One region of the Streptomyces sp. NPDC087844 genome, then DNA from elsewhere that is predicted to be linked to it. Evidence: riboswitches for the same ligand, from Rfam matches in the RefSeq annotation. Region 1 holds a riboswitch; the other holds the start of a gene.
The links. Region 1 has a riboswitch for glycine ahead of gcvT (glycine cleavage system aminomethyltransferase GcvT). Riboswitches for the same ligand answer to the same signal wherever they lie in the genome.
Positions count from the first base shown of each region.

Region 2: it holds a riboswitch for glycine, as region 1 does, so the genes downstream of both, gcvP (aminomethyl-transferring glycine dehydrogenase) here and gcvT (glycine cleavage system aminomethyltransferase GcvT) in region 1, are expected to answer to the same signal.

Region 1 is NZ_JBIUVD010000009.1:282,334-287,617, reverse strand. It holds gene ACIOKD_RS20305 (L-serine ammonia-lyase) at 1-6, opposite strand, end outside; gene glyA (serine hydroxymethyltransferase) at 133-1,395, opposite strand; gene gcvH (glycine cleavage system protein GcvH) at 1,426-1,803, opposite strand; gene gcvT (glycine cleavage system aminomethyltransferase GcvT) at 1,912-3,039, opposite strand; glycine riboswitch at 3,203-3,318, opposite strand; gene ACIOKD_RS20285 (AAA family ATPase) at 3,512-4,198, shown strand; gene ACIOKD_RS20280 (enhanced serine sensitivity protein SseB) at 4,249-5,034, shown strand; gene ACIOKD_RS20275 (enhanced serine sensitivity protein SseB C-terminal domain-containing protein) at 5,272-5,284, shown strand, end outside.
Region 2 is NZ_JBIUVD010000011.1:8,829-14,112, reverse strand. It holds gene gcvP (aminomethyl-transferring glycine dehydrogenase) at 1-2,792, opposite strand, end outside; glycine riboswitch at 2,977-3,072, opposite strand; gene ACIOKD_RS21930 (PRC-barrel domain-containing protein) at 3,177-3,551, shown strand; gene ACIOKD_RS21925 (DNA polymerase IV) at 3,767-5,185, opposite strand; gene ACIOKD_RS21920 (MerR family transcriptional regulator) at 5,275-5,284, opposite strand, start outside.

The sequences.
Region 1 (5,284 bases):
GGCCACGGGAACTCCTCAAAACGGGGTGAAGCGGGGTGGAGCGGGATGGAGCGGGATGAGCGGAAGGGGTACCGCGCACCTTCCAGTGTGCGCGGTACCCCGTGAAGCCGAACTGCCTGCCAGGAATCGGAACTACTTGCCCAGACCGGGGTACAGCGGGTGCTTTTCGGCCAGGGCGGTCACGCGGGCCTTGAGCGCCGCCGCGTCGAAGACCGGCTTCAGCGTCTCGGCGATGACGTCCGCGACCTCCGTGAAGTCCTCGGCGGTGAAGCCGCGGGTGGCGAGCGCCGGCGTACCGATCCGCAGGCCGGAGGTGACCATCGGCGGACGCGGGTCGTTCGGGACGGCGTTGCGGTTGACCGTGATGCCGACCTCGTGGAGCCGGTCCTCGGCCTGCTGTCCGTCCAGCTCGGACTCGCGCAGGTCGACCAGGATCAGGTGCACGTCCGTGCCGCCGGAGAGCACGTTCACCCCGGCCTCGCGGGCGTCGGCCGCCGTCAGCCGCTCGGCGAGGATCCGCGCGCCGTCGATGGTACGGATCTGGCGCTCCTTGAACTCCTCCGTGGCGGCGACCTTGAAGGAGACCGCCTTGGCCGCGATCACGTGCTCCAGGGGACCGCCCTGGAAGCCCGGGAAGACGGACGAGTTCAGCTTCTTCGCGAAGGCCTTCCTGGCGAGGATGATCCCGCCGCGGGGCCCGCCCAGCGTCTTGTGGGTGGTGGAGGTGACCACGTCCGCGTACTCCACCGGGTTCGGGTGGAGGCCGGCCGCGACCAGGCCCGCGAAGTGCGCCATGTCGACCCACAGGTAGGCCTCGACCTCGTCCGCGATCCGGCGGAACTCGGCGAAGTCCAGCTGCCGGGGGTACGCCGACCAGCCCGCGATGATGACCTTGGGGCGGTGCTCCTTGGCGAGCCGCTCGACCTCGGCCATGTCGACCAGGCCGGCGTCGTCCACGTGGTACGCGACCACGTTGAACTGCTTGCCGGAGAAGTTCAGCCGCATCCCGTGGGTCAGGTGACCGCCGTGGGCGAGGTCCAGGCCGAGGATGGTGTCGCCGGGCTGGGCCAGCGCGAAGAGCGCGGCCTGGTTGGCGGAGGCGCCCGAGTGCGGCTGCACGTTGGCGTACTCGGCGCCGAACAGCTCCTTGACCCGGTCGATCGCGATCTGCTCGGCGACGTCGACGTGCTCGCAGCCGCCGTAGTAGCGGCGGCCGGGGTAGCCCTCGGCGTACTTGTTGGTGAGGACCGAGCCCTGGGCCTCCATGACCGCGACCGGGGCGAAGTTCTCCGAGGCGATCATCTCAAGGGTGGACTGCTGACGGTTCAGCTCGGCGTCGAGGGCGGCGGCGACGTCCGGGTCGAGTTCGTGCAGGGGCGTGTTCAGAAGCGACATCGGTCAGGGGTCCTTAGCGAGGAGCCGGAATCAGGAGCCGGAGAATTCGGTGTACTCGTCGGCGGAGAGCAGGTCCTTCGGCTCGTCCGCGACCCGTACCTTGAAGAGCCAGCCACCCTCGAAGGGAGCGGTGTTCACCAGCGCGGGGTCGTCCACGACGTCCTGGTTGATCTCGGTGATCTCACCGCTGACGGGCGAGTACAGGTCGCTCACCGACTTGGTCGACTCCAGCTCGCCGCAGGTCTCGCCCGCGGTCACCGCGGCACCGACCTCCGGGAGCTGGACGTACACCACGTCGCCGAGCGCGTTGGCCGCGTGCTCCGTGATGCCGACCGTCGAGACGCCGTCCTCGGCGCCCGACAGCCACTCGTGCTCCTTGCTGTAGCGCAGCTCTTGGGGGTTGCTCATGGCCTGAATTCTCCTGTACGCGGGGGAGTGCTGATGCAGGGGGAGTACGGGTGAGCTGGGCGGATGTGCCCAGAGTCACTTCCTACGGCCGGTGTTCGCCGACCGGTATCACTTCTGGCGCCTGTAGAACGGCAGGGCCACGACCTCGTACGGCTCGTGACTGCCCCGGATGTCCACGCCGACCCCGGTGGTGCCCGGCGCGGAGTGCTCCGCGTCGACGTACGCCATCGCGATCGGCCTGCCGAGCGTCGGCGAGGGCGCGCCGGAGGTGACCTCGCCGATCACCTTGCCGCCGGCGACGACGGGATAGCCGGCGCGCGGGACCCGGCGGCCCTCGGCGGCCAGGCCGACCAGGACGCGCGGGGGCTGCGACTCGGCGCGGGCGGCGGCGGCGGACAGCGCCTCGCGTCCCACGAAGTCGCCGTCCTTCTCGAACTTCACGACCCGGCCGAGCCCCGCGTCGAACGGTGTGAGCGAGGTGCTCAGTTCGTGTCCGTACAGCGGCATGCCCGCCTCCAGGCGCAGGGTGTCCCGGCAGGAGAGCCCGCAGGGGGCGAGGCCGGCCGCGGCTCCCGCGTCGGTCAGCGCCCGCCACAGCTTCTCGGCGTCGGCCGGTGCCACGAACAGCTCGAAGCCGTCCTCGCCGGTGTAGCCGGTGCGCGCGATCAGGGCCGGGACGCCCGCGACCGTGCCGGGCAGGCCCGCGTAGTACTTCAGGCCGTCCAGGTCGGCGTCGGTGAGGGACTTCAGGATGCCGGGGGACTCGGGGCCCTGCACGGCGAGCAGGGCGTACGCGTCCCGGTCGTCGCGCACCTCGGCGTCGAAGCCCTCGGCGCGCTCCGCGAGGGCGTCCAGGACCACCTGGGCGTTGGAGGCGTTCGCCACGACCATGTACTCGGTGTCGGCGAGGCGGTAGACGATCAGGTCGTCGAGGATGCCGCCGTCGGCCCCGCAGATCATCGTGTAGCGGGCGCGGCCGGTCTTCACACCGCCGATGTTGCCGACCAGCGCGTAGTCGAGCAGCGCGGCGGCCCGCGGCCCGCTCACCGTGATCTCGCCCATGTGCGAGAGGTCGAAGAGACCGGCCCGGGTCCGGACGGCGACGTGCTCGTCGCGCTCGGAGCCGTACCGCAGGGGCATGTCCCAGCCCGCGAAGTCGGTCATCGTGGCGCCCAGCGAGCGATGCAGGGCGTCGAGCGCCGTGCGGCGCGGTTCAACAGGGGTGTTGCTGCTCATCGGCGGGGCTCCCAAGGCATGACGGCGAGGTCGTTCCTCCCCATCTGTCATCGGAACCTGAGAGGTTCGCCGTGACCACCGCCGAAGGCGGGGGGCACTGACTTGCACCTTGGGTGGGGCCGACGCCCTGACGGTCAGGGGGCGGCCCGCTTTTCAGATGTGCCTCGTCCACGCGGTAACGGGGGCCTGAGAGATTCAAGGGAGGGACTTGCTCCTTCGGCGCCCGGGCACTCGTACACCTGCGTGTACATGTTCCCGGAACTCTCCCGCGCGGATTCAAGCGGCCGGTATGCAGTTGGCGGGCACATCATTGCACGGCCCCGGCTCCGGCAGGGGGCCGCACGGTGTCCGGACGGGTGGCCAGGGAGTTCACAGTGATCTGTGACGGGGCTGTGGCAGGACAAGAACAGAAACGGGGGGACCAGCGCATTACCTTTTCTTTACACTCGATGGAGATGGGTCCGCCGACCCCATGGGGAGGACGATCAGGGTGAACAGGACCACGGCGTACGCGACCGGCACGGGCATCGCGCTGCCCAAGCAGCCACCCGCTCCGGCCAGGGAGGCGTGCGACCCGTTGGTGACGCCAGTCGTCCGCGATCTCCGGGCGCGCTCGGGGCACAGCCCGCACGGCCTGCGCTTCGGCGCGGCCGATCTGGTGGTGGTCACGGGTCTGCCGGGCAGCGGCAAATCGACCCTGATGCGCCGGGCGGTGACCGGCCGCCGCATCGACTCCCAGGACACCCGCGACCGCTGGGACGAGCGCCTGGCCCGTTTCCTGCCGTACGCGGTCTACCGGCCCCTCGTGCGCGCCGCGCACTACGCGGGACTGCGCCGGGCCCTGCGCTCCGGAGAGGGCGTCGTCGTGCACGACTGCGGTACGCAGGCCTGGGTGCGCGACTGGCTCGCCCGGGACGCCCGGCGCCGCGGCGGCACCCTGCACCTGCTGCTCCTCGACGTCGATCCCGGCACGGCCCTCGACGGCCAGCGCGAGCGCGGCCGGGGCGTCTCGCGGTACGCGTTCGCGCGCCACCGCGGCGCGGTCGCCCGGCTGCTGCGCTCGGTGGAGAAGGGCGACCTCCCGGAGGGCTGCGGTTCCGCGGTGCTCGTCGACCGTGCCGCCGCGGACGTACTGCGCCGCATCGATTTCGGCGACTGAGGACGACTAACCTCGTCAACCGCACACGGCGGTTGGAGCAGGCGGTGGAGATGGACTTCCAGGCACAGGACATTCCGGGACACGCGCACCCTCACACGGGCTGGCCCGGCAACGAGTTGGAGGAGGTGCTCGCCGCCTCCCTGGGGCTCCCTCCGTCGCCCTCGGCGGGGGCCCGGATCGTGGAGACCCTCGGGCGCAGCTTCATCTGGGTGCCGCTGCCCGAGGGGGGCGGCCCGCACAGCGGGCCGCTCGACCTGCCCACGATCGAGCTGGCCGGGCAGGTGTACGTGCCGGTCTTCACCTCGGAGCAGCAGTTCCGCCAGGTCGTCGGCGACCACATGGCGTACACCGTGGCGCCCGCCGTGGAGTTCGCGCGAGGTCTGCCGCCCCAGGCCGGCATCGTGCTGAACCCGGACGGCACGGTCGGGATACCGCTGCCCCCGCCCGCCGTCGCCGAGCTGTGCCGGGCCGGCCGGACCGAACTGGACGGGTCCGCGAGCGGCGGCCGGGTCCGGCTGTTCCAGCCCGACTGGCAGGACGACCCGGTGGACTTCCTGGCCGCGGCCTCGGCGGAGTTCGACGCGACCGGCCCGGTGGTGAGCGCCCGGCGGTGTCTGGCGAGCATCGAGGGCGGCGACACGGTGATGTTCGTCGGCGTGGAGGTGGCCCACTGGGACGAGAACGCCCGCACCCTCCCCCTGGACGCCCTGGGCCGCGCCCTCGGCCGGGTCCCCCTGCCCCACCCCGTGAACCTGGTCTTCCTGGACGTGGCCCGGGACCCGGTGGGCGACTGGCTCAGGGACCAGGTCCGGCCCTTCTACACCCGGGCTTTCTAGGCGGGGCTGATTCGGGGCCGCCCGCGGGGCGCGCCCCGCCGCACACAACCCGCACCCGAGGCATCACACACGGTCCCGTGCTCAGAACACCAAACGCGGCGGAGCGCAACGGCGCTGTCGGGATCGCCACTTAAGCTGGTTTCATGGCTCGGTCGGAGTGGTGCGATGTTCAAGCGAACGGGGCACTTCGTCGAATGGGGCCGGTATGTCAGTGATGTCGCGAAGGGGCGGTAGAAGGTGAGCGCGTCGG
Region 2 (5,284 bases), on a different contig from region 1:
TCGGCGGCCGAGACCCCGGCCGGGAACACGGCCTCCTCGCGGCTGTACCCGTGCTCCCACGTGTCGCCGAGCGCGCCCGCCGTGTGCGGGGCGTTGCGCAGCGGGTTGTCGTCCGCCGCCCACTCCCCCGAGCCGACCTTCTCGATCTCCGCGCGAACGGCGATCATCGCGTCGCAGAACCGGTCGAGTTCGGCCAGGTCCTCGCTCTCGGTGGGCTCGATCATCAGCGTGCCGGCCACCGGGAACGACATCGTCGGCGCGTGGAACCCGTAGTCGATGAGGCGCTTGGCGACGTCGTCGACGCTCACACCGGTCGCCTTGGTGAGCGGGCGCAGGTCGATGATGCACTCGTGCGCCACAAGCCCGCCGGGACCGGTGTAGAGGACCGGGAAGTGCGGTTCCAGGCGCTTGGCCACGTAGTTGGCGCTCAGCACGGCGACCTGGGTGGCCCGCTTGAGCCCCTCCCCGCCCATGAGCCTGACGTACGCCCACGAGATGGGCAGGATGCCCGCGGAACCCCAGGGAGCCGCGGAGACCGGGCCCACGCCCGTCTCCGGCCCCGCGGCGGGCTGCAGCGGGTGGTTCGGCAGATACGGCGCCAGGTGCGCGCGCACGCCGACCGGGCCGACGCCAGGCCCGCCGCCGCCGTGCGGGATGCAGAAGGTCTTGTGCAGGTTGAGGTGCGAGACGTCGCCGCCGAAGTGCCCCGGCTTGGCGAGCCCCACCAGCGCGTTGAGGTTGGCGCCGTCCACGTAGACCTGCCCGCCCGCCTCGTGCACCCGCGCGCAGATGTCGGCGACGTGCTCCTCGAACACGCCATGGGTCGAGGGGTACGTGATCATGAGCACGGACAGCTCGTCACGGTGCTGCTCGATCTTGGCCCGCAGGTCCTCGACGTCGATCTCGCCGTCCTCGGCGGTCTTCACGACGACGACCTTCATCCCGGCCATCACCGCACTGGCGGCGTTCGTGCCGTGCGCGGACGACGGGATGAGGCAGACCGTGCGCTGCTCGTCGCCGTTGGCCCGGTGGTATCCGCGGACGGCCAGCAGACCGGCCAGCTCGCCCTGCGAACCGGCGTTGGGCTGGAGCGACACGTTGTCGTAGCCCGTCACCTCGGCGAGCCGCTCCTCCAGCTCACGGATGAGCGTGAGGTACCCCTGCGCCTGCTCGGCGGGCGCGAAGGGGTGCAGCTGTCCGAACTCGGGCCAGGTGACCGGCTCCATCTCGGTGGTCGCGTTGAGCTTCATGGTGCACGAGCCGAGCGGGATCATGCCCCGGTCGAGCGCGTAGTCGCGGTCCGCGAGGCGGCGCAGGTAGCGCAGCATCGCGGTCTCGGAGCGGTACTGGTGGAAGACCGGGTGCGTGAGGTACTCGTCGGTGCGCAGCAGCGGCGCCGGCAGCGTGTCCTCGGCGGTCCCGTCCAGCGCGGCCACATCGGCGTCGACGCCGAACGCCGACCAGACGACGCCCAGTTGGGCCCGCGTGGTCGTCTCGTCGCAGGACAGGTACAGGTGGTCCGCGTCCACCAGGTGGAGGTTGACCCCGCCCTGGCGGGCGGCTGCGAGGATCTCGGCGGCCCGGCCCGGCACCCGCACGGTGAGGGTGTCGAAGTACGCCTCGTGGACGACCCCGACCCCGCCCGCCCGCAGTCCGGCGGCAAGGATCGTGGCGTACCGGTGAGTGCGCCGAGCGATGCCCTTCAGACCCTCGGGACCGTGGTAGACGGCGTACATCCCCGCCATCACCGCGAGCAGCACCTGGGCCGTGCAGATGTTGCTGGTCGCCTTCTCACGGCGGATGTGCTGCTCCCGCGTCTGCAGGGCCAGGCGGTACGCCTTGTTGCCGTCCGCATCGACCGAGACGCCGACGAGCCGCCCGGGCAGGCTGCGCGCGAACTTCTCGCGGACGGCCATGTATCCGGCGTGCGGCCCGCCGAAACCCATCGGCACCCCGAAGCGCTGTGTCGTACCGACGGCGATGTCGGCGCCCAGCTCGCCGGGCGAGGTGAGCAGCGTCAAAGCGAGCAGGTCGGCGGCGACGGTCACGACCGCGCCCAGCTCGTGCGCCTGCTCGATGACGGGCTTCAGGTCCCGCACGGCACCGGAGGCACCGGGGTACTGCAGGAGTACGCCGTTGATCTCGCGCCCGGCCAACTCGGTGGGGATGCCGTCGCTCAGGTCGGCGACGACGACCTCGACACCGGTGGGCTCGGCACGGGTCCGGATCACGGCGACGGTCTGCGGCATGGTGTCCGCGTCGATGAGGAAGAGGCCCTTCTTGTTCTTCCCCATGCGCCGGGACAGCGCCATGGCCTCGGCGGCCGCCGTGCTCTCGTCGAGCAGCGAGGCCCCGGAGGTCGGCAGTCCGGTCAGCTCGGCGACCACGGTCTGGAAGTTCAGCAGGGCCTCAAGGCGCCCCTGCGAGATCTCCGGCTGATACGGCGTGTAGGCCGTGTACCAGGCAGGACTTTCCATGACATTGCGCAGAATGACGGGCGGCGTGAACGTCCCGTAATAACCGAGCCCGATCATCGAACCCAGCACCTGGTTGCGATCCGCGAGGGAACGCAGCTCGGCCTGCACTTCGGCCTCAGTGCGCGCACCCGGCAGTTCGAGCGCGTCGGCGTTCTTGATCACATCCGGCACCGCGGCGGCCGTCAGCTCGTCGAGCGAGCCGTACCCCACCTGAGCGAGCATCTTGGCGCGGGCCTCGGAGTCGGGCCCGATGTGACGCTGCTCGAAGGGGATTCCCTGTTCGAGCTCGGAGAGCGGAATACGTTGGGCGGTCATTGCGGAGGCCTCCTGGTCTGACGACCTTCGAGGGGCACCACGATGTGGGTGCCCGAACGGCCTCCCCCTCTGTCATCTCAACCTGAGAGCTTCACCGGCTCGCCGCGAAGGCGCACCGGCTTTCACCGTCGGTGAGAGCGGAGCCCGTCGAAAACTCGAACACCGCTCTGCTTTCCAGAGTGACCTCGTCCATGCGGTACGTGTGCCTGAGAGATTCCGGGGAGGATTTGCTCCTTCGGCGCCTCCGTTGAAGCCTGGAGGACTCTCCCGCACGGGGTCAGCAGCCGTCGCCCAGCCTACCAGCGGGGTTCCCTCAAGTGGCCGCCCACCTCAAAGTGCTCTTTCGTAGTGCTTACGGATGAGTTGCGAGCAGCTGGAGGGCCCGTGCAGACCGACATCGATCCGCGCAACCTGATAGGCCGCAAGGCGTTCGACCGCAACGGCACGAGGATCGGCACCGTCGACGAGGTCTACCTCGACGACGCTACCGGCGCACCGGAATGGGCGGCCATACGCACCGGCCTGTTCAGCCGGGACGCCTTCGTCCCCCTGGAGCCCAGCAAGGTGGTCGGCGAATCCCTGCACGTCCCCTTCGAACGCTCCCTGGTCAGGGACGCCCCCGACTTCGGCGTAGGCCGCCACCTCTCCCCCGAACAAGAACTGCAGCTCTACCACCACTACGGCTTGGACGTATCCCCCCCACCCCCCTTCCCGGACAGCAACTTCGGCCACCTGGCCACCACAGAAGACCCCACCTGACACCCCTACCCCCAGGGCAAGGGGAACGGCGCAACCATTCGCCTTCCCAGAGGCGCGGGGAACGGCGCGATCTACTGCCCTTCAGGGGCGGGCGCGGGGAACGGCGCAACCTTTCGTCCTGAGGGGCGCGGGGAACGGCGCAATCCTTTGCCCTTCAGGGGCGCGGGGAACGGCGCAACCAGCCACAACGAACCCGCACCCACAAACGCACCCCCTCACCCCACCCCCTCACCCTCCCCAAGCGCCGCAGGCAAACGCACAGGCCCAACCAGAGGCAACGGCTCCGCCCTCTCCAGCCCAGGATCATCGACCCGAAACGTCTTCACCCGCCCCGGCAAGGAATCCGGCGTCTCGAACCGCACAGTCACCCGGCCCAGCCCACTCCCCTGCACCCACCCGTGCCCGAACTCGGCATGCCGAACATCGTGCCCCGCCCGCCACTGCCGCTCAGCCGACGGCTCCGGCTCCGCAGCCACCTCCTCCGCCGACTCCGGCCCGAGCACCTCCGACTCCCCCGCGGCACCGGCCTGCGCCTCGGCCGCAGCCTCAGCCTGGGCCTGGGCCTGGGCCTGCGCGAAGAGATCCTCCTGCGTGTAGTCGGCAAGCCCGGTCACCCCGACCCCCAGCAACCGCACACCCCCCGTGGTGTCCACCGCCTCCAGCAGCCGCGCGGCAGCCTCCCGCACCACGGCCGTGTCGTCCGTCGGCCCCCGCAACGTCTCGGACCGCGTCAGCGTGGAGAAGTCGTACCGCCGCACCTTCAACACGATGGTCCGCCCGGAAAGACGCGCGCCCCGCAGCCGCTGGACGCACCGGTCCGCAAGCCGCTGCACCTCCATGCGCACGCGTACCCGGTCGTGGATGTCCACGTCGTACGTGTCCTCGACGGACACCGACTTGGTGTCCCGCTCGGCCACCACGGGACGCTCGTCGCGGGCCAGCGCCATGGCGTACAGGGCGAGGCCGTGGGACTTCCCCAGGAGTCGTACCAGCTCGTCCTCGCCCGCCTCCGCGATCTCCCCGACCGTGCTGATGCCGCCCCGCCGCAGGTGGTCGCCCGTGGCCGGCCCCACACCCGGCAGGATGCGTACCGGCATCGGTGCGAGCAGCGCCCGCTCGGTGCCCGGTTCTATCAGTACGAGTCCGTCCGGCTTGGCCTGCTCCGAGGCGATCTTCGCGAGCATCTTGCAGGCCGCAAGCCCCACGGACCCGGTCAGCCCCGTGACGGCCCGGATGTCGTCGCGCAGCTTCCTCCCGGCCAGCAGCGCCGATCCCTCGTCCCAGGCCGTCTCCCCGGCCTCCAGGTCCACGAACGCCTCGTCCAGACTCAGCGGCTCCACCAGCGGCGACAGCTCACGCAGCAGCCCCATCACCTGCTCGCTGATGTGCCGGTAGAGACCGAAGCGCGGTACGAGGTACGCGGCGTTCGGCGCCAGCCGGCGGGCCTGCGCCATGGGCATCGCCGAGTGCACCCCGAAGACCCGCGCCTCGTACGAGCAGGTGGAGACCACGCCACGCGGTCCGAGGCCGCCCACGACGACCGCTTTCCCGCGCAGGCTCGGCTTGGACGCCTGCTCGGCCGAGGCGAAGAAGGCATCCATGTCGAGATGCAGGATCGTGGGCGCGGTTCTCACATGTCCGATGCTGCCCTACGCCACTGACAATCCCCCGGCCCACCGCCCATGAAGCGCAGCAGGACCGCCGACACGCCCTCCGTGGCGCCTCAGACCGCC